Regions from separate parts of the Acidovorax sp. SRI_002 genome, predicted to be linked through region 2. Evidence: predicted binding sites of a transcription regulator. Region 2 holds the regulator's gene; each other region holds the start of a gene.

Region 1 (6,118 bases), on a different contig from region 2:
AGGACGACTACCACTGGATCCACATCCCCGTGGGCTACCTGTACTGCATCGGCAACCCGCGCACCGACTGGCTCTACAACACCGAACCCGATGCGGGCCTGAACGGCCGCACCTTGCGCTACCCGCGCGGCAAGACGCTGGGCGGCTGCAGCAGCATCAACGGCATGATCTACATGCGCGGCCAGGCGCGCGACTACGACCAGTGGGCCGAACTGACGGGCGACGCCAGCTGGCGCTGGGACAACGCCCTGCCCTACTTCCGCCGCCACGAGGACCACTGGCGCCTGGACCAGCCCGGCGGCGTGAATGAAAACTTCAAGCGCCTGCATGGCAACAAGGCTACCGGCAGCACCGGCGAGTGGCGCGTGGAAAAGCAGCGCCTGCGATGGGATGTCCTCGATGCCTTTGCCCAGGCCGCGCAGCAGGCGGGCATCCCGGCCACCGACGACTTTAACGGCGGCAGCAACGAAGGCGTGGGCTACTTTGAGGTCAACCAGAAAAGCGGCTGGCGCTGGAACACCGCCAAGGCCTTCCTGCGGCCCACCTGCTATGGCCGCCCCAACTTCGAGATGTGGACCAGCGCCCAGGCCGCCAAACTCATCGTCGAGACGCAGCCCGACGGCAGCAAGCGCTGCACCGGCGTACAGGTGTGGGACGGCACCGAGATGGTCACGGCCCGCGCAACGAGCGAGGTCATCCTGAGCGCAGGCGCGGTCAACTCACCGCAGCTGCTGCAGCTGTCGGGCATCGGCCCGGCCGCGCTGCTGCGCCAGCACGGCATCGACGTGGTGCACGACCTGCCCGGCGTGGGCGCCAATTTGCAGGACCATCTGCAGATCCGCGCGGTGTTCAAGGTCAACGGCGTGGCCACGCTCAACACCATGGCCAGCTCGCTCTGGGGCAAGGCCAAGATCGGGCTCGAATACGCGACCAAACGCAGTGGCCCCATGAGCATGGCGCCCTCGCAGCTGGGGGCCTTCACGCGCAGCAGCGCCGACCAGCCCTACCCGAACATCGAGTACCACGTGCAGCCGCTGTCGCTCGACGCTTTTGGCGAGCCGCTGCACAGCTTTCCGGCCTTCACGGCCAGCGTGTGCAACCTCAACCCCACAAGCCGGGGCACGGTGAACATCAAGAACGCCGACTTCAAGGCCGCACCGGCCATCGCCCCCAACTACCTGAGCACCACCGAAGACCGCCAGGTGGCCGCCGACAGCCTGCGTGTCACGCGCCGCATCGTGGCCCAGCCCGCGCTGGCCAGGTACCAGCCCGAGGAGTGGAAGCCCGGCGTGCAATTTGAAAGCGACGAGGACCTCGCGCGCCTGGCCGGTGACATTGCCACCACGATCTTCCACCCTGTGGGCACGACGAAGATGGGGCGGGATGACGACCCGATGGCGGTGCTGGACTCCCAACTGCGCGTGCGCGGCATTGCAGGCCTGCGCGTGGTGGATGCGGGGGCCATGCCCACCATCACCAGCGGCAACACCAACTCGCCCACACTGATGCTGGCCGAGAAGGCGGCGGAGTGGATCATCCAGGCGCGGCGCGCGGCATGAGCGCGGATACCATCGCGCCCATGTACTCCTCCACCTTCATCTTTGCCACCAAACAATTCGACGACGCCTTCCACCGCCTGGACGAGGCGATTGCGACCGCCGCCCGCTCCATCGACGGCTACCTGGGCGAGGAATCGTGGGAGGACACGGGCAAGGGCCTCGTGTCCAACGTCTACTACTGGCAGTCGCTCGAAGCGCTGCAGGCATTGATGCAGCACCCCGCCCACCTGAAGGCCAAGGCGGCGCAAGCGCAGTGGCTCAACGGCTACCAGGTCGTGATTGCGCAGGTGCTGCGCACCTATGGCGATGACAAGCTGGCCGGGCTGCTGCCCACGGCGGGCCTGTTCGTGCAAGGCACGGCAGCGCACTGACACCGCCCGCGCAACGGCCACCCGGCCGCAGCGTGGTCAGCGAATCCCTCCCACATAACGGGGAACCTCCGGCGCAGGCTCTGGCGGCGGCGGCGCCATGCGCTGGCGCACCGCCTGCGTGGCCACATCCAGCAAGGGTCGCCGCGGCGCAGCAGGTGGGGCGGCATGGATGGCGAGATCGAGGCGGTCGGCCCACTCGACCAGCTCCGGAACGTTGTCCTCCTGGGCACGTTGGCGTGCGAACCGCACGATCTCCAGCGCATATTCAACGTTGGAAGCCATCCATTCAGTGTCGGTCACGCGCCCCGTCTTGCGGCGCAGCAGCACATGCAAATGGGCGGCAATGGCAAGCTTGTCGGAATCGGGCATGGTCGGCTCCTTATGGCATTTCAGTCATCCATGGCGCTGCGCACCACCCGCAGCGTATGAAACCGGCGCGGCCCAAGCGCGGGCAGCCGCGCAAGGGCCGCCCCGCCGCGCTGGCTGCGTCCCCCTGCCCGCAGGGCATCAGGGAGGTGGACTTCATTAACTCCCCAGGCGCTCACGGTGCTGGGCAATGTCGAGCCCGGTCTGCTCGCTCTGCTCATCCACCCGCAGGCCCACAGCCAGGTTGGTGATCCACAACAGCACGGCGGTTGCGACGAGGCTGTAGGCCATCACAGCGCCCACGCCAATGGCCTGGGTGAGCAAGCTGCCTGGCACACCCCCCACGGTGCGGCTGGCCAGCATGCCGGTGAGCAGCGAGCCCACGATGCCGCCGATGCCATGCACCCCAAACACGTCCAGGGAATCGTCGGCGCGCAGCAGGCGCTTGAGCCCCGTGGCGCCCCAGTAGCAGGCCAAACCCGCTACCACGCCAATCACCGCTGCCGAGCGCAGCGTGACAAAACCCGCAGCAGGCGTAATGGCCACCAGGCCCGCCACCAGGCCAGAGCAAAGCCCCAGCAGGGATGGCCGCCCGCGCACCACCCACTCGCCCAGCATCCACGACAAGGCACCCGCCGCTGCGGCCAGGTGCGTCACCGCCATCGCCAGCCCCGCACGGCCGTCGGCGGCCACGGCAGAGCCTGCGTTGAAGCCGAACCAGCCCACCCACAACAAGCCCGCGCCCGCCATGGTCAGCCCCAGGTTGTAGGGCTCGAACGCCTCGCGCCCATAGCCCGTGCGCCGCCCCAGGAACCACGCGCACACCAGCCCGGCCACACCCGCATTCACGTGCACCACCGAGCCTCCGGCAAAGTCCAGCGCACCCATCTGGGCCAGCCAGCCCCCTGGCTCCCACACCCAGTGCGCCACAGGGGCGTAGACCAGCAGGGTCCAAAGGCTGATGAAGATCAGCATGGCGGAAAACCGCATGCGCTCGACAAACGCCCCCACCAGCAGCGCGGCAGTGATGATGGCAAACGTGAGCTGGAACATGGCGTACACCGACTCGGGGATGTGCGGCGCCACATGGCTTACGGCCAGCTTGCCGCCAGCGAGCTGAAAGTCCAGGCCCGCAAAGCCGATGCGGTCCCATCCCCCCAGCCAGGGGCTGCCCGGGGTGAAGGCCAGCGAGTAACCCGCCCCAAACCACAGCAGGCTGACCAGCGCGGCAATGGCCACCACGCTGGCCATGGTGTTGAGCACGTTCTTCTTGCGCACCATGCCTGCGTAGAACAGGGCAATGCCCGGCAGCGTCATCAGCAGCACCAGCGCTGTGGAGGTCATCATCCACGCGGTATCTGCCGCGCTGATCGTGGACTGCGCCACCAGCCCGGGACGTGTGAGGGACAAGGAAGGCACCGCTCCCGCCGCCACCTCTGGCGCCGTCTGCGCCAGCGCACTCGCGCACAGGCCCAGACACAGCGACCCTACCCCAACGAACCGGTGGTTGACTCCCCGCATGGCGGCTCCCTTTCGCAAATTGTTACAAGCGCGATTGCACGAGCCGTGCCAACCCCAACACCCCGATTCCGCCCCTGGAAACCCGATCACTGCCCCACAACGGGGGCGGGAAACCCCCAATGCACCAGCGGAGTGCAGTCGCTACAGTTGCGGCACTCGAAAGCGCGCTTCGGTGTGCCAAGCGAGGGGCCCGAGGAGACACTCTTTCTACCAATAAACAAATTTCAAGCACCCAACGAGGTGCGTTTTTTTCCAGGCGCTGGCGATCCCAGCGCCTTTTTCTTGCCTGTTCTACGCTGGCCTCCCTTTCGCCAGTGCCCCGAGGAGTCCTGAATCCATAGCAGGCAAGCTGCGAAAATCCTGCGATGGAATGGATTTTTATTACCTTTGCCTCGCTGCTTGCAGGCTTCGTGGATGCCATCGTGGGGGGTGGCGGGCTGGTGATGGTGCCGGCCCTGTTTGCGGCTTTCCCCGGGGCGCCCCCTGCCACGCTGCTGGGCACCAACAAGGCGGCCTCGGTGTGGGGCACGGCCATGGCCACCTGGCAGTACAGCCGCAAGGTGCAGGTTCGCTGGTCGGCCATGCTGCCCGCGGCAGCGGCCGGTTTTGCGGGGTCGTTTGCAGGCGCCTGGGCCGTGACCGTGATGTCGGCCGACTTCCTGCGCAAGCTGCTGCCCCTGGTGCTGCTGGGGGTGCTGGTCTACACGCTGGCCAAGAAAGAGTTGGGGCGGCACCACACACCCCGCTTTGCGGGCAGGGCCGAAGTGCTGGCGGCGTGCCTGATCGGCGTGGTCATCGGCTTTTATGACGGCTTCTTCGGCCCGGGCACCGGCAGTTTCTTCGTTTTTCTGTTTGTGCGGCTGCTGGGCTATGACTTCCTGAACGCCTCGGCCTCGGCCAAGCTGCTCAATTGCGCCACCAACATCGCCGCCATCGCGCTGTTTGCCGCCAAGGGCCATGTGTGGTGGCACTTTGCGGTGACGCTGGCCATCGCCAATGTGGTTGGCAGCCTGCTGGGCACGCACCTGGCGCTCAAGCACGGCACGGGTTTTGTGCGTGGCATCTTCATCGTGGTGGTGAGCACGCTGATCCTCAAGACGGGTTACGACGCGTTCCTGCGCTAGCCGAGGCCCGAAGGGGCTCGTGCCCCGGATGGCATCATGCTTGCTAAGCTGAGCTGGCCTACCACCAGGGCGCCCCGAGGTCATCGGGGTTGCCCTGCATGGCCCGAATGTGAACGCCCGTCCTATAATTTCTGCGCATTTCCGTTTGATGACGAGGCCCATCGCTGTTGGCGATGCCTGCATTCACCCGCTCCGGCTTGCCTACCCGCATGCCGGATTTTTTGTACCTGAACCACCCCCACAGGAACCTGCCATGAAGTTTTTCAAGTCTGCCGTTGTCACCGCCGTGGCGCTGTGCGCTGCCCTCGCCGTCCAGGCCCGCACGCTGGACGAAATCAAGAAGGACGGCAAGATCATCGTGGCCACCGAAGGCCAGTTTGCCCCGTTCAACTTCTTCGAAGGCACCAAGCTGACGGGTTTCGAGGTGGAAGTGGCAGAGCTGGTGGTCAAGAAGATGGGCCTGAAGCTCGAATGGAAGACGCTGGGCTTTGACGCACTGCTGACCGGCCTGGGCCAAAGCCGCTGGGACGCTGTCATTGCCTCGCACGGCGTGACCGAAGAACGCTCCAAGGCCGTCACGTTTGCCAACCCCCACTACTGCTCGGGCGGCATCATCGTGGCCATGGACGCAAAAATCCGCAACGCCAAGGACCTGACCGGCAAGGTGGTGGCAGTGCAGACCGGCACCAGCTACCTGGAAAACGTGCAGAAGCTCACCGGGGTGAAGGAGGTGAAGAACTTCCCGCAAGACACCGATGCCCAGCGCGCCCTGATCTCCAAGCGCGTCGACGCCTGGGTGAGCGACAAGTTCGTGGCCAAGGAAGCCGCCGCCAAGAACGCCAAGGCCGGGTTCAAGCTCGGCGACATGCTGTTCATCGAACGCATCGCCCCCGCCATGGCCAAGGGCAACACCGGCCTGGCGGATGCCTGGAACAAGGCGTTTGCCGAAGTGCTGGCCGATGGCAGCTACGCCGCCGTCTCCAAGAAGTATTTCAACGAAGACGTGCGCTGCAACTGATATAAAAACACGCTACGGGGTGCGCTGGGCCTGGCCCGTTGCGCACCCTTTGCTGTTTTTGACGGCGTCACCATGGTCCTGCCGCCGACCCGATTTCCAACCAAGACCTTCCGGTCGTCCGATCCATGCTTCTCGCTCTTTGGCCACAAGGCTGGTCCC
Region 2 (6,118 bases):
TTCCAGTGCGAGGCCAGCTGGCTGAAGAATTCGCCGCCATCCTCGGTCTGCGCCTCTTCGCGGCCCACGGCCATGCCCTGGGCACGGTCGGCGGCGCGCTCGCTGGCGTTGCGGCCTGCGCTGCCTGCAGCAGCAATGCGCTCGCCATAGGGCGGGTTCAGCAGCATCACGCCGGGCTGCTCGCAGGGCGGCATGCGCTGCAGGGCGTCGCCGCCGCGCAGCTGCACGGCATCGGCCACGCCTGCGCGCTCAGCATTGCGCTGCGCAAAATCGACCATGCGGAAGGCCACATCACTGCCAAACAGGGGCACAGCGCTTGTCTGTATTGCGCTTTCAGCTTCTTTTTTAATAGCATCCCAGACATGGGCCTGGAACGGCAGCAGCTTCTCGAACGCAAAACGCCGCAGCATGCCGGCCGGAATGCGGCAGGCGATCTGCGCGGCCTCGATCACGATGGTGCCGCTGCCGCAGCAGGGGTCGTACAGGGGCTGGGGGTTGTCGCCATGCGGGTCCCAGCCGCTGGCGGCAATCATGGCGGCGGCCAGGGTTTCTTTCAGTGGCGCATCGCCCTTGTCTTCGCGCCAGCCGCGTTTGAACAGCGGCTCGCCCGAGGTGTCGATGTAGATCGTGGCCTCGTCGGTGGTCAGGTGCAGGTGGATGCGCACATCGGGCCACTGGGTGTTCACGTCGGGGCGCACCCCGCTTTTGGCGCGAAAGCGGTCGGCCACGGCGTCCTTGACCTTGAGACCTGCGAAGTTGAGGCTCTGCAGCGGGCTGTGCTGGGCGGTCACCTCGACCTTGAAGGTCTGGCGCGTGGTGAACCAGATTTCCCAGGCCACGTCGCTGGCCATGGCATAGAGATCGTTCTCGGAGCGGTACGGGCGGTGCGCCAACTGCACCAGCACGCGCTGGGCCAGGCGGCTGTGCAGGTTGAGCAGCAGCGCCTCGCGCCACGAGGCGCGCAGCAGCACGCCGCCGCGGCCGACCAGCAGGTCTTGCCCCGTGAGGCCGGTGATGCCATGCACCTCGTCGGCCAGAAAGCCCTCCACACCAGCGGCGCAGGGGAGAAAAAGTTGGAGTTGGTTCATGTCGATGGGGAGGATACGCGCTCAGACAATGCGTGGGAATCCGGCGTTCCCGCGCGGGCCAGCAGCAATTGGCGGATGGATTCGGGGATCGGCGCCACCTTGCGGTCGGCCTTGCCGATGAAGACGATGCCGATCTTGCCGCGCGCCACCTCGCGGCCTGAGGTCTTCTCGGTCATGCAAAAGACCAGGTCAAACCCATAGCGGTTGAAGTCCGCAGGCGCCATCTCCACGCGCATGGTTTCACCGTGGAAACCTTCGGACTTGTACTGCGCCACGATGTCGCCGACCACGATGGACAGCCCGCCCACGTCGGCCTCGGGGTAGCCCAGCGACTGGAAGAAGCGCACCCGCGCTTCAGAGACCAGGCTCAGCAGTTGCGCGTTGTCCAGGTGCCCGCCTTGGTTGACGTGGCTGATGTAGATCTGCAGCTCGGTGGCAAAGCCGAAGTGCGGGGGGAGGTCGAAGACGATGCGGGCCATGGTGGGGTGGCGGATAGAAAAACGAAAAATTCAAACAGGGCGAGCCATGCGCCCCCAACCGGGGTACCTACAGCGCCTTGCGCAGGTTGGCCGGCGCGATCTTGAGCGCTTCGCGGTACTTGGCCACGGTGCGGCGTGCGCACTCGATGCCCTGCTCCTTGAGCATCTCGGCGATCTGGCTGTCGGACAGCGGCTTGGCGGGGCTTTCTGCGGCCACAAACTGTTTGATAAGGGCGCGCACGGCGGTGCTGGATGCATTGCCACCCGTCTCGGTGCCAAGGCCGGAGCCAAAGAAGTACTTCAGCTCATACGTGCCAATTGGCGTAGCCATGTATTTGGCGGTGGTCACGCGGCTGATGGTGGATTCGTGCAGGCCCAGTTCGTCGGCGATGTCGCGCAGCACCAGCGGGCGCATGGCCAACTCGCCGTGGGTGAAGAAGCTTTTTTGCCGCTCCACGATGGCGCGCGAGACGCGCAGGATGGTGTCAAAGCGCTGCTGGATGTTCTTGATGAACCAGCGCGCCTCCTGCAGGCGCTGCTGCATGCCCTGGTGACCCTCGCCGCCCTTGTGGCCGCGCAGGGCGCCAGCATAAATGTCGTGCACGCGCAGGCGCGGCATCACATCGGGGTTGAGGCTGACGATGAAGTTGTGCTGGCCATCGCGTCCATTGGCACGCCCGGCTTTGCGCACGATGACATCGGGAATGATGATGTTGCGCTCCACGTCGGCAAAGCGACGGCCGGGGCGGGGCTCCAGGCGAGCGATCAGCGCCATGGCGGCGCGAGTGCGCTCTTCGCCGTCGCCACACAGCTGCGTCAGGCGGCGGATGTCGCGGCGGGCCAGCATCTCCAGCGGCTGCTGACAAATGCGCAGCGCGGTCTGCACCGTGTCGGGGTCAGCATCGCTGTCCTCGTCGGCAGCCAGCGCCGTGAGCTGCAGCGTCAGGCATTCGGCCAGGTTGCGCGCACCCACGCCGGTGGGCTCCAGGCTTTGCAGCAGGCGCTGGGCCACGGTGAAGCGGTGCACCAGCTCTTCGATTTGCTCCAGGTCGTCCGGCCCGGCCAGGCTGATGGCCAGCTCTTCCAGCGGCTCTTCGAGGTAGCCGTCGTCGTTGAGCGATTCAATGAGAAAACGCAGCGCGGCGCGGTCGATCTCGGACAAGCGCAGCGCCAGCGCCTGACGGTGCAAAAAGGCGGTCAGCGATTCATGCGAACGGGCCAGCTCGGTGGCGTCGGCCTCGTCGCCTTCGGAGTCGTTGCGGTTGCGGGCGGGCGCATCCCCGCCCCACTCCGCGTCGTTGGGCGCCATTTCTACCGTGCCGTCACCGCTCCAGTCAGGCTCGTCAGCGCCAGCACTCGGTGCTTCAGCATCATTTTGGCCTTCAGCGCTTGTGCTGCTTGCGCTGATAGCTCCTGAAAATATAGCATCATCGGCGCTGTACTCATCGGGCTGCGCGGGCGTGTCGGCGGCTTCCAGGCCAAACTCCTCGCGCGGAGCTTCGTCGGCATTGCGTTCGAGGAACGGGTTTTCGTCGAGCATCTGCTCGACTTCCTGCGAGAGTTCGAGCGTGGACAACTGCAGCAGCCGAATGGACTGCTGAAGCTGGGGGGTCAATGCAAGATGCTGCGAGACGCGCAGCGAGAGTCCAGGCTTCATCACATCCTGAAGTGTTCGCCAAGGTAAACACGTCGTACCTCGGCGTTGTCCACGATCTCGGACGGCGTGCCCTGCGCGAGCACGCGGCCATCGCTGATGATGAAGGCGTGGTCGCAGATGCCCAGGGTTTCGCGCACATTGTGGTCGGTGATGAGCACACCAATGCCCCGCGCCTTCAGGAAGCCGATGATGCGCTGGATCTCGATCACGGCAATGGGGTCGATGCCGGCAAAGGGCTCGTCCAGCAGGATGAAACGCGGTTGTGTAGCCAGGGCCCGGGCAATCTCGACGCGGCGGCGCTCGCCGCCGGACAGGGCCATGGCGGGCGAGGCGCGCAGGTGGTCCACGCGCAGCTCCTGCAGCAGGGCCGTCAGGCGCTCCTCGATGGCGTCGCGCGAGAGCGGCTGGCCGTCATCACCACGCTGCAGTTCCAGCACGGCGCGCACGTTCTCTTCGACCGTGAGTTTGCGAAAGATCGAGGCTTCCTGAGGCAGGTACGACAGGCCCAGGCGCGAGCGCCGGTGGATGGGCATGTGGGCCACCGATTGGCCGTCGATGCGGATGTCTCCCTCGTCGCTGCGCACCAGGCCCACGATCATGTAGAACGAGGTGGTCTTGCCCGCGCCGTTGGGGCCGAGCAGCCCCACGACCTCACCTTTTTGCACGACCAGCGAAACGTCCTTGACGACCTTGCGGCTGCCATAAGACTTCGCCAGGTGCTGCACCTCCAGGCGGCTGCCCGCCTGGGAATCAGGCCCCAGGCGGCTACCCGCCTGAGTGTCAGGACCGGTACTCACAGCGGGCCCACTCACTTGGCGCCGCCGCCAAGGCTGTTGCTGGGGCGCAGCGCCGGGGCTGAGGCCGGGGACGCCGCCTCGGGGGCCGCCGCAGCGGGCGGTGGATCTTTGGGGGCCAGCACGGCGCGCACGCGGCTGCCCGGCGCGGGGGCATCGCCCGCAGCGTTGGTGGCGGTGCGCTTTCCGTCCACGGAGAACACGTCGGTCAGGTTGTTGTAGACAATCACGGCGCCGGTGATCTCGTCGCTGAGCACAGCGCCCCGGTAGCGGCGCAACTCGGCACGGGTGATGAAGCGCACGTTGTCGGCCTTGCCGTCGTACTCGATGACTTCGCTCTCGCCTTCGATGAACTCATCGGGTGCTCCCGGCAGGGTGTCGCGCTTTTGCCGGAAGAAGGCGCGCTTGCCGGGCTCAGCCGTGACCACACCGTACTGGTAGCCATCGGCATCCTGGCGCACATCCAGCCGCGCGCCACGCAGCACGATGGAGCCCTTGGTCATGACCACGCGGCCAGAGAACACGCTGGTTTGCTTGAGCTCATCATGGCGCAAAGCGTCCGCCTCAATGTTCATGGGCTTGGCGCGGTCGGCCTTTTCGGCATGGGCCACACCGAAGGTGCAGGCCAGGGCCGCGAGCAGGAGGATCGGAAGGAGGCGATGGTTCATAGGGCACGAATCTTGCAATCATTGTAGCCACCCCGTCGCGTTCCTCCATGAAAAAAGCCCGCATGTGCGGGCTTTTGCCAATGGGAACCGGCGGCCGGGCGAAAACCGTCAGCCTTTGCGGGCCACTGTCGCCAGATGTTCCACCACCTGCAGCACGTTTTGCATGCTGCCCGCCATGGTGCCATCGGTGTAGAACTTGCCCGCCACACCCATCGAGGGCACGCCCTCCACACCGTAGGCGTCCTGCAGTTGCGAAGCACGGCGAACCTGGTTGGACACGCTGAACGAGGTGTAGATTTCCTTGAACTTGGCGGCGTCCACACCCTGTTGGGCCACCCAGGCAAAAATTTCGTCGTCCTTGGCCAGCTTCTGCTTTTCCACATGGATGGCGCGGAACACCTTGGCGTGCAGGGCTTCGAGCTTGCCCATGCCTTCCAGGGCGTAGTACAACTTTTGCTGGGGCACAAAGCTCGCGTTGAAGGCCACGGGCATACGACGGACGGAGAGGTCCTTGGGGGCGGCCTTGACCCAGGCGTCGAGCGCGGGTTCAAAGGCGTTGCAGTGGGGGCAGCTGTACCAGAAGAACTCGATCACATCGACCTTGCCCGCAGGCGCGTCGGGCGCTACCGGCTTGTCCAGCCGCCGGAAGTCCTTGCCCTCCTTGAACTGGCGGGCCTGAGCCAGCGCGGGGGTGGCCACTGGCAACGTCAGGGCGGAAGCGGCAACCGCCGAGGCGGCGGACAAAGAAAACTCACGGCGTTTCATGACAAAGACTCTCCTGTTACAGGTCTGGGGGATGTGAGCCATGCCCCCGCAAAAAGTTCAGCCTCCCGAAGCTTGGCGCATCAGCGCTGCACGCGCACCAGCGCCGACTCCAGACCGGCGCCATCGAGCTTCTCCTTGAGCTGCTCGGCGTCGTCGCGCTTGGTGAACGGCCCCACACGCACGCGGAACACCGCCCGGCCATTTTGCTCACGCTCGCTCACGCGGGCCTCCCAGCCCAGCATGGCCAGCTTGGCGCGCTGCGCATCGGCGTCCGCCTGGGTGCGGAAAGCCCCGGCCTGGACAAAGTAGTCGAACGGGTCCAGATTGCCCTTGGCAGCAGCCTTGGCCACGGCCAGATCGCCCAGCGGGTCGGCGCCGGGCTTGGTTTCAGCCTTGGCCTCGGGCTTGCTGGCAGCGGGCTTGGGTGCGGGCGCCGATGCCACAGCCCGCGCATCCGGCGCGGCTGGGGTGGGCGCCGAGGCAGCCACAGCGGGCGGGGCTGCCGGGCGAGCCGGATTCTTGCCATACAAAGGCGAATTGGGATCCCAGTTCTTGTTCTTCTGGGTCTCGGCGGCGTCCATGTCCACGCCCCGGCCATTGCCCTTGTTGAGGAAGGGCACCGGCACCTTGGTCACGTACACCGCCACAGCCAAGGCAGCGCCCAGGC
Region 3 (6,118 bases), on a different contig from region 2:
TGAGCCAGCGGGGTTTCCCCCGCTTAAAGTTTGCGGTGATCCGTCAGTTTCGCGCTGAGAGCGTCATTGAGATTAGCTGGCTGCGTTTTCGGGACTCCATCGCTTTTTCCATGTGTTTTTGAGGAGTCCCTCAATGGGCAACAAACTGTACGTCGGCAACCTGCCGTACTCGGTGCGCGACAGCGATCTCGAACAGGCCTTTGGCCAATTCGGCGCAGTGACCAGCGCCAAGGTCATGATGGAGCGCGACACAGGCCGCTCCAAGGGCTTTGGTTTCGTGGAAATGGGCAGTGACGCGGAAGCCCAAGCCGCCATCAATGGCATGAATGGCCAGCCACTGGGTGGCCGCAGCATCGTCGTGAACGAAGCACGCCCCATGGAGCCCCGCCCACCCCGCAGTGGCGGATTTGGCGGCGGTGGTGGCGGTTACGGCGGCGGCGGTGGTCGCAGTGGTGGCGGCGGTTACGGCGGTGGCCGTGAAGGCGGCGGCGGTGGTGGCTATGGCGGCGGCCGCGAGGGCGGCGGCGGTTACGGCGGCGGTGGTGGCGGTGGCCGCAGCGAAGGCGGATTCCGCAGCCCCTACGGCTCTGGCTCCCGCAACGGCGGTGGCGGCGGTGGCCGCAACGGCGGTGGTGGCGGCTATGGTGGCGGTGGTGGCAACGGCTACTAAAGCAGGCCAGTGACGTTTCTCTGAAAGCCCCCTCGGGGGCTTTTTTCATGCACGACCGCCACGCCTTGCTTCTATCGCAGCCAGGACCGCCCCGAACCGGCGGCCAAAAACCACCTCCGGTGGACCTAGGACCTACTGCTCGCTCTGCCGCCGCTTGCGCGGGCGCCCGGCGAGCAGCTTGTCGAACAGCACGTTCGGCACCATGCGCAGCAACTTGGCAACCACCCCCATTTGCCAGGGGATAACCCGGTAGCTGGCACCCGCCGTGATGGCCCGGAAGGCACAGTCCGCAAAGTCATCGGCCTGCATCAGAAACGGCATGCTGTAGCGGTTCTGGCGGGTGAGCGGCGTGTCGATGTAGCCCGGAGAAATGGTGACCACACGCACTCCGTGGGGGCGCATCTCCCCGCGCAGGCTCTCGCAGTAGCTGATGACGGCCGCCTTGCTGGCGCAATACGCACCATGCCCGGGCAGGCCACGGATGCCTGCCACGCTGCCGATGCCCACCAGCGTGCCGCTGCCACGCTGCGCCATCGCGTCCGCAAAGGGATGGAAGGTGGCCGCCACGCCGATGTTGTTGGTGGCAAAGGTGCGTGCCATCACGTCGATGTCGTCGCGCACTGCCGTGTCCATGCCCACACTGATACCCGCATTGGCAATGACCACGTCAGGCACCCCTTGGCGTGCGATGCAATCGCGGCCCGCAGCAACGATGCTGTCGGTCACGGCTACATCTGCACTATAAATTTCGTAGCTGTCAGCGCTTATTCCTTGAGCGCTAGCCCATGTTTTGACCTCAGAGGTGCGGCGCGCCACCAGGGCCAGGCGGTAGCCCGACCGGTGAAAGCGCAGGGCCAGGGCCTGGCCGATGCCGCTGGACGCGCCGGTGATGAAGACAAGGGGAGTGGTCATGCGGGCTCCGATCGGGGCGGCGTACTAGGGCTTGGCCGCGCCGGGCTGGAGCACGCCACGCACACGTCCGCGCAGCTGCAGCACCTGGTCGAGGTTGTCGTAGTCCATGCCGTCGGCCGTGAAGCGATCATTGCCGCGCGTGAGGGTGACGGGCTTGTCGGAACGCACGCGTTCGGTGTTGGTGTAAGCGTGCAAAAATTCGCTGCGGAACTCCAGCCGAGGCTGGGCGGGTGACCCAGGCTTGGCGGGCAGGGGCTCGCGCGTGACGATGGCATTGCCAAACAGCTGCACCTCCGAACCATCGGCGTTGGTCAGGGCGCGGTCTGCCGTGGCCACGGTGAGGCGGCCCTGCGGCGTCACCGAGCGCATGCGCGCTTTGTCGATCTCCAGCGTGTCGGAGTCGGGGTAGTGCCGCGCTTCTTCGCCCTGCACTTCGCTTTGCAGGCGCCCGCTCGCGTCAAAGCTTTTTACCGAGAACGACTTCATGAAATAGTCGGGCTGGTTGCCTTGTTGGCGCTCGATGGCAGGCAGCAGGGGCATGGGCGCGTTGCGCACCAGCCACCAGGTGCCCAGCGCCAGCAGCCCCATGAGCACGACGGGCAGATAGAGCGAGAACTGTTCCCAGCCCTGGCGGACCCAGTTGCGCATCACGGTGTTGCCTCCGGGCCCGGCACGACAACCTGGCGGGTGGGGAAAGAGCGCAGAAAACCCCGGTTCATGCGGTGTACTCCGCCAGCAGTGCGGCATAGCGGCCCGAGGCCACCAGCAGCAGATCACACAGTTCGCGCGCGGCACCATCGCCGCCCCGGGCCTGCGTCACAAAATGGGCGGCGTGGCGCACTTCGGCCTGGGCGTTGGCCGGGGCGCACGCGAAAGCACTGCGGCACATCACCGGCAGGTCGGGCCAGTCGTCACCCATCGCTGCAGCCTGGGACCAGTCCAGCCCCAGCGTGGCCAGCATCTGCTCAGCGGCGGGGCGTTTGTCTTCGGTGCCGAACACCGCATGTTCGACCCCCAGCGCCTTCAGGCGCACGCGCAGCGGCGCGGAGTCGCGGCCCGTGATGACCGCAGGCGTGATGCCTGCCTTTTGCAGCAGCTTGAGCCCATGCCCGTCCAGCGTATTGAAGCGCTTGAGCGTTTCGCCCGATTCGCTGAAATACAGGCCGCCATCGGTCAGCACGCCATCGACATCGAAGAAGGCAATGCGCACGCCTTGGGCGCGCAGCAGCAGCTCGGGGGGAAATTGCAGCACGGGCAGGGTCATTTCAATAAGGGGCATGCAGATCGAACGGGCACAGCCAAGACCAGTGCACCCGTGGAACCGGCTTCGCCGGGCCACCGGGAGCGTCCCCTAAGGGGGAAGGCGCGCAGCGACTCAGGGGGGTCATTTGAAGTGAGGTCATATGACTTTGGCTCGCATCAGGTCGCCGATGTGCACCACCCCCGTAAGCACCCCTCCCGCATCCACCACCAGCACGCTGGTGATGGCATGCGCCTCCATCATTTCGGCGGCGTCCACCGCAAGGGCGTCCGGGGCAATGCGGCGCGGGTGGGGGTGCATGACCTGGCCCGCCGTGGCAGTGCGCAGGTCGGCCCCGGCCTCGATGCGGCGGCGCAGGTCGCCGTCGGTGAAGATGCCCAGCACCTGGCCGGCGGCATCCACGACGGCCGAGGCGCCCAGGCCCTTGGCACTCATTTCGCGCATGAGGTCGCTGAAGGAGGCGTCGGGAGCCACACGCGGCACCTCGCTGCCGGTGCGCATGACATCGCTCACATGGGTGAGCAGCTTGCGCCCCAACGCACCGCCAGGGTGCGAACGGGCAAAGTCTTCAGGGCGGAAGCCCCGGGCGTCGAGCAGGGCCACGGCCAGCGCGTCGCCCATGGCCAGCTGGGCCGTGGTGCTGGCGGTGGGGGCCAGGTTCAGGGGGCAGGCCTCACGCTCCACGCTGCAGTCGAGCACCAGGTCAGCATGGCGGGCGAGCGTGGACTGCAGCCCGCCGGTCATCGCGATCAGCGGGGCGCCCAGGCGCTTGAGCACGGGCAGGATGGCCGTCAGTTCACCACTTTCGCCGCTGTTGGAGATCGCCAGGACCAGGTCGTCGCCCGTGACCATGCCCAGATCGCCGTGGCTGGCCTCGGCCGGGTGCACAAAAAACGCCGGCGTGCCCGTAGATGCCAGCGTGGCTGCAATCTTGCGGCCCACGTGGCCGCTTTTGCCCATGCCCATCACCACCACACGGCCACGGGCCTGCAGCACCATCAACACAGCCTCGGCAAACACGCCATCGACGCGGGCCGCCAGCCCGGTCAGCGCCGCCGCCTCGATGTCAAAGGTCTCGCGGGCCAGGCGCAGGGCCTGTTCGGCGTCAAAAGGGGGCAGCGTGGCGGGCACAGGGGTCATCCGGTGGATTCTATCGACCGGGCATGCCTGCGCGGGTGGCAGATTTTTTGCCCTGGCTCTGGCATGGACCCTGCTTCGGACAGAAAACACCGAGGGCCGCAGGAAGGCTCGGATAGCATCGAACCATGTCCTCACTCGCCCTCACCTTGCTTTATCTGTTGGCCGCAGTGCTGGGTGTTGTGGTCTGCCGCAGCCTCAAGCTGCCACCCATGCTCGGCTACCTGGCTGCGGGGGTGCTCATCGGCCCCCATGCGCTGGCGCTGACGCAGAACTCGGAAGGGGTGCGGCACCTGGGCGAGTTTGGCGTGGTGTTCCTGATGTTCGCCATCGGGCTGGAGTTCAGCCTGCCCAAGCTGCGCGCCATGCGGCGCCAGGTGTTCGGCCTGGGGCTGATGCAGGTGGTGCTGACGATGGTGGTGGTCACCGGCGCGGCACTGGTGCTCTCCCGCTGGGTGGGCGGCGTGTGGGATATGGGCTGGCAGACGGCGCTGGCGCTCTCGGGCGTGATGGCGATGAGCAGCACGGCCATTGTGGTCAAGCTCATGGCCGAGCGGGCTGAGCTCGAAAGCGAGCATGGCCGCCGCGTGATGGGCATTCTGCTGTTCCAGGATCTGGCCGTGGTGCCGCTGCTGGTGTTGATCCCCGCGCTGAGTTCCTCGTCAGACCAGCTGCTGACCGCGCTGGCGTGGGCGCTGGTCAAGGCCACGGTGCTGGTGGGCATTCTGCTCACGGGCGGGCAGCGGTTCATGCGCTGGTGGCTTACGCTGGTGGCGCGGCGCAAGAGCGAGGAGCTGTTCATGCTCAACCTGCTGCTGATCACGCTGGGCCTGGCCTGGCTGACCGAACTGGCGGGGCTGAGCCTGGCGCTGGGCGCCTTCATCGCGGGCGTGCTGGTGTCCGAGACAGAGTACAAGCACCAGGTGGGCACGGACATCCGCCCGTTTCACGATGTGTTGCTGGGGCTGTTTTTCATCACCATCGGCATGATGCTGGACTGGCACATCCTGGTGGACCGCTGGGCGCTGGTGCTGGCCCTGCTGACGGTGCCGCTGGTGGTCAAGCTGGGGATCATCCTGGTGCTGGCCCGCAGCATGGGGGCCACCACGGGCGTGGCCCTGCGCACCGGGCTCTACCTGGCCCAGGCGGGGGAGTTCGGATTTGTGCTGCTGTCGCTCACGCAGGCCAACGGGCTGGTGCAGCCCGCGCTGATGAACCCCATCCTGGCCGCCATGGTGCTGTCGATGCTGGCGACGCCGTTTCTCATCATGTACAGCAACCGCATCGTGATGAAGCTGGTGGCCAGCGACTGGCTGCAGCAGTCGCTGCAGATGACGTCCATCGCGCGCAAATCCATCAACACCAGCAAACACGTGATCATCTGCGGCTACGGCCGCTGCGGACAAAACCTGGCGCGCATGCTGGAGCATGAAGGCATCCCCTACATGGCGCTGGACCTGGACCCGGACCGTGTGCGCCAGGCCGCCGCTGCGGGCGATTCGGTGGTGTATGGCGACGCCACCCGCCTGCAGGCGCTGATGGCCGCTGGCCTGGTGCGTGCCAGCGCGGTGGCGATCACCTACATCGACGTGCCGGCCGCCCTGAAGGTGCTGGCCAACGCGCGCTCGCACGCACCACAGGTGCCCGTGGTGGTGCGCACGCAGGACGACCTGCACCTGGACAAGCTGCAAGAGGCGGGCGCCACCGAGGTCGTGCCCGAGGCCATCGAAGGCTCGCTAATGCTCGCCAGCCACGCGCTGGCCCTGGTGGGCGTACCCATGCGCCGCGTGCTGCGCCTGGTGCAGGACCAGCGCGATGCGCGCTACAACCTGCTGCGCGGCTACTTCCACGGCGCCGACGACGACACGGCCAACGAGCGCGACCAAGAACGCCTGTCCACCATCAACCTGCCGCCCGGCTCCACGGCCCTGGGCCGCAGCCTGGGCCAGCTGGCCCTGCCCGCCATGGGCGTTCGGGTGGTGAACCTGCGGCGTGGCAACGGCCACATCAGCGCAGCGGAGGACGACGCACAGCTGGCCGAAGGCGACACGCTGGTGCTCTCAGGGCACCCGGCGGCGCTGGCGCTGGCGGAGGACAAGTTGTTGCGGGGGTAGAGGCAGGGTACATTCCCCTGAGGC

What was found. Region 2 encodes sigma-54, which starts transcription at its own class of promoters, with help from an activator protein. Its sites were predicted from a motif close to TGGCANGNAANCTGCTTT; they were not measured.
Region 1: AC2YJX_RS08355 (ammonium transporter) is a predicted target of sigma-54. The motif match lies at 3,851-3,868, and genes of this name have one in related genera.
Region 3: AC2YJX_RS10215 (KpsF/GutQ family sugar-phosphate isomerase) is a predicted target of sigma-54. The motif match lies at 4,019-4,036, and genes of this name have one in related genera.

What each region holds. Positions count from the first base shown of each region.
Region 1 covers NZ_JBYCZW010000003.1:38,788-44,905, forward strand. Annotated here, with positions in the region: gene AC2YJX_RS08340 (GMC family oxidoreductase) at 1-1,559, shown strand, start outside; gene AC2YJX_RS08345 (antibiotic biosynthesis monooxygenase family protein) at 1,580-1,930, shown strand; gene AC2YJX_RS08350 (hypothetical protein) at 1,967-2,299, opposite strand; gene AC2YJX_RS08355 (ammonium transporter) at 2,456-3,817, opposite strand; gene AC2YJX_RS08360 (sulfite exporter TauE/SafE family protein) at 4,183-4,941, shown strand; gene AC2YJX_RS08365 (transporter substrate-binding domain-containing protein) at 5,195-5,959, shown strand; gene AC2YJX_RS08370 (amino acid ABC transporter permease) at 6,085-6,118, shown strand, end outside.
Region 2 covers NZ_JBYCZW010000008.1:275,622-281,739, forward strand. Annotated here, with positions in the region: gene AC2YJX_RS22325 (THUMP domain-containing class I SAM-dependent RNA methyltransferase) at 1-1,088, opposite strand, end outside; gene AC2YJX_RS22330 (acyl-CoA thioesterase) at 1,085-1,567, opposite strand; gene AC2YJX_RS22335 (RNA polymerase factor sigma-54) at 1,635-3,224, opposite strand; gene lptB (LPS export ABC transporter ATP-binding protein) at 3,224-4,021, opposite strand; gene lptA (lipopolysaccharide transport periplasmic protein LptA) at 4,033-4,686, opposite strand; gene AC2YJX_RS22350 (thiol:disulfide interchange protein DsbA/DsbL) at 4,795-5,451, opposite strand; gene AC2YJX_RS22355 (SPOR domain-containing protein) at 5,532-6,118, opposite strand, start outside.
Region 3 covers NZ_JBYCZW010000003.1:443,414-449,531, reverse strand. Annotated here, with positions in the region: gene rbp (RNA-binding regulator) at 134-670, shown strand; gene AC2YJX_RS10230 (SDR family oxidoreductase) at 803-1,582, opposite strand; gene lptC (LPS export ABC transporter periplasmic protein LptC) at 1,607-2,230, opposite strand; gene AC2YJX_RS10220 (KdsC family phosphatase) at 2,298-2,861, opposite strand; gene AC2YJX_RS10215 (KpsF/GutQ family sugar-phosphate isomerase) at 2,982-3,983, opposite strand; gene AC2YJX_RS10210 (monovalent cation:proton antiporter family protein) at 4,109-6,094, shown strand.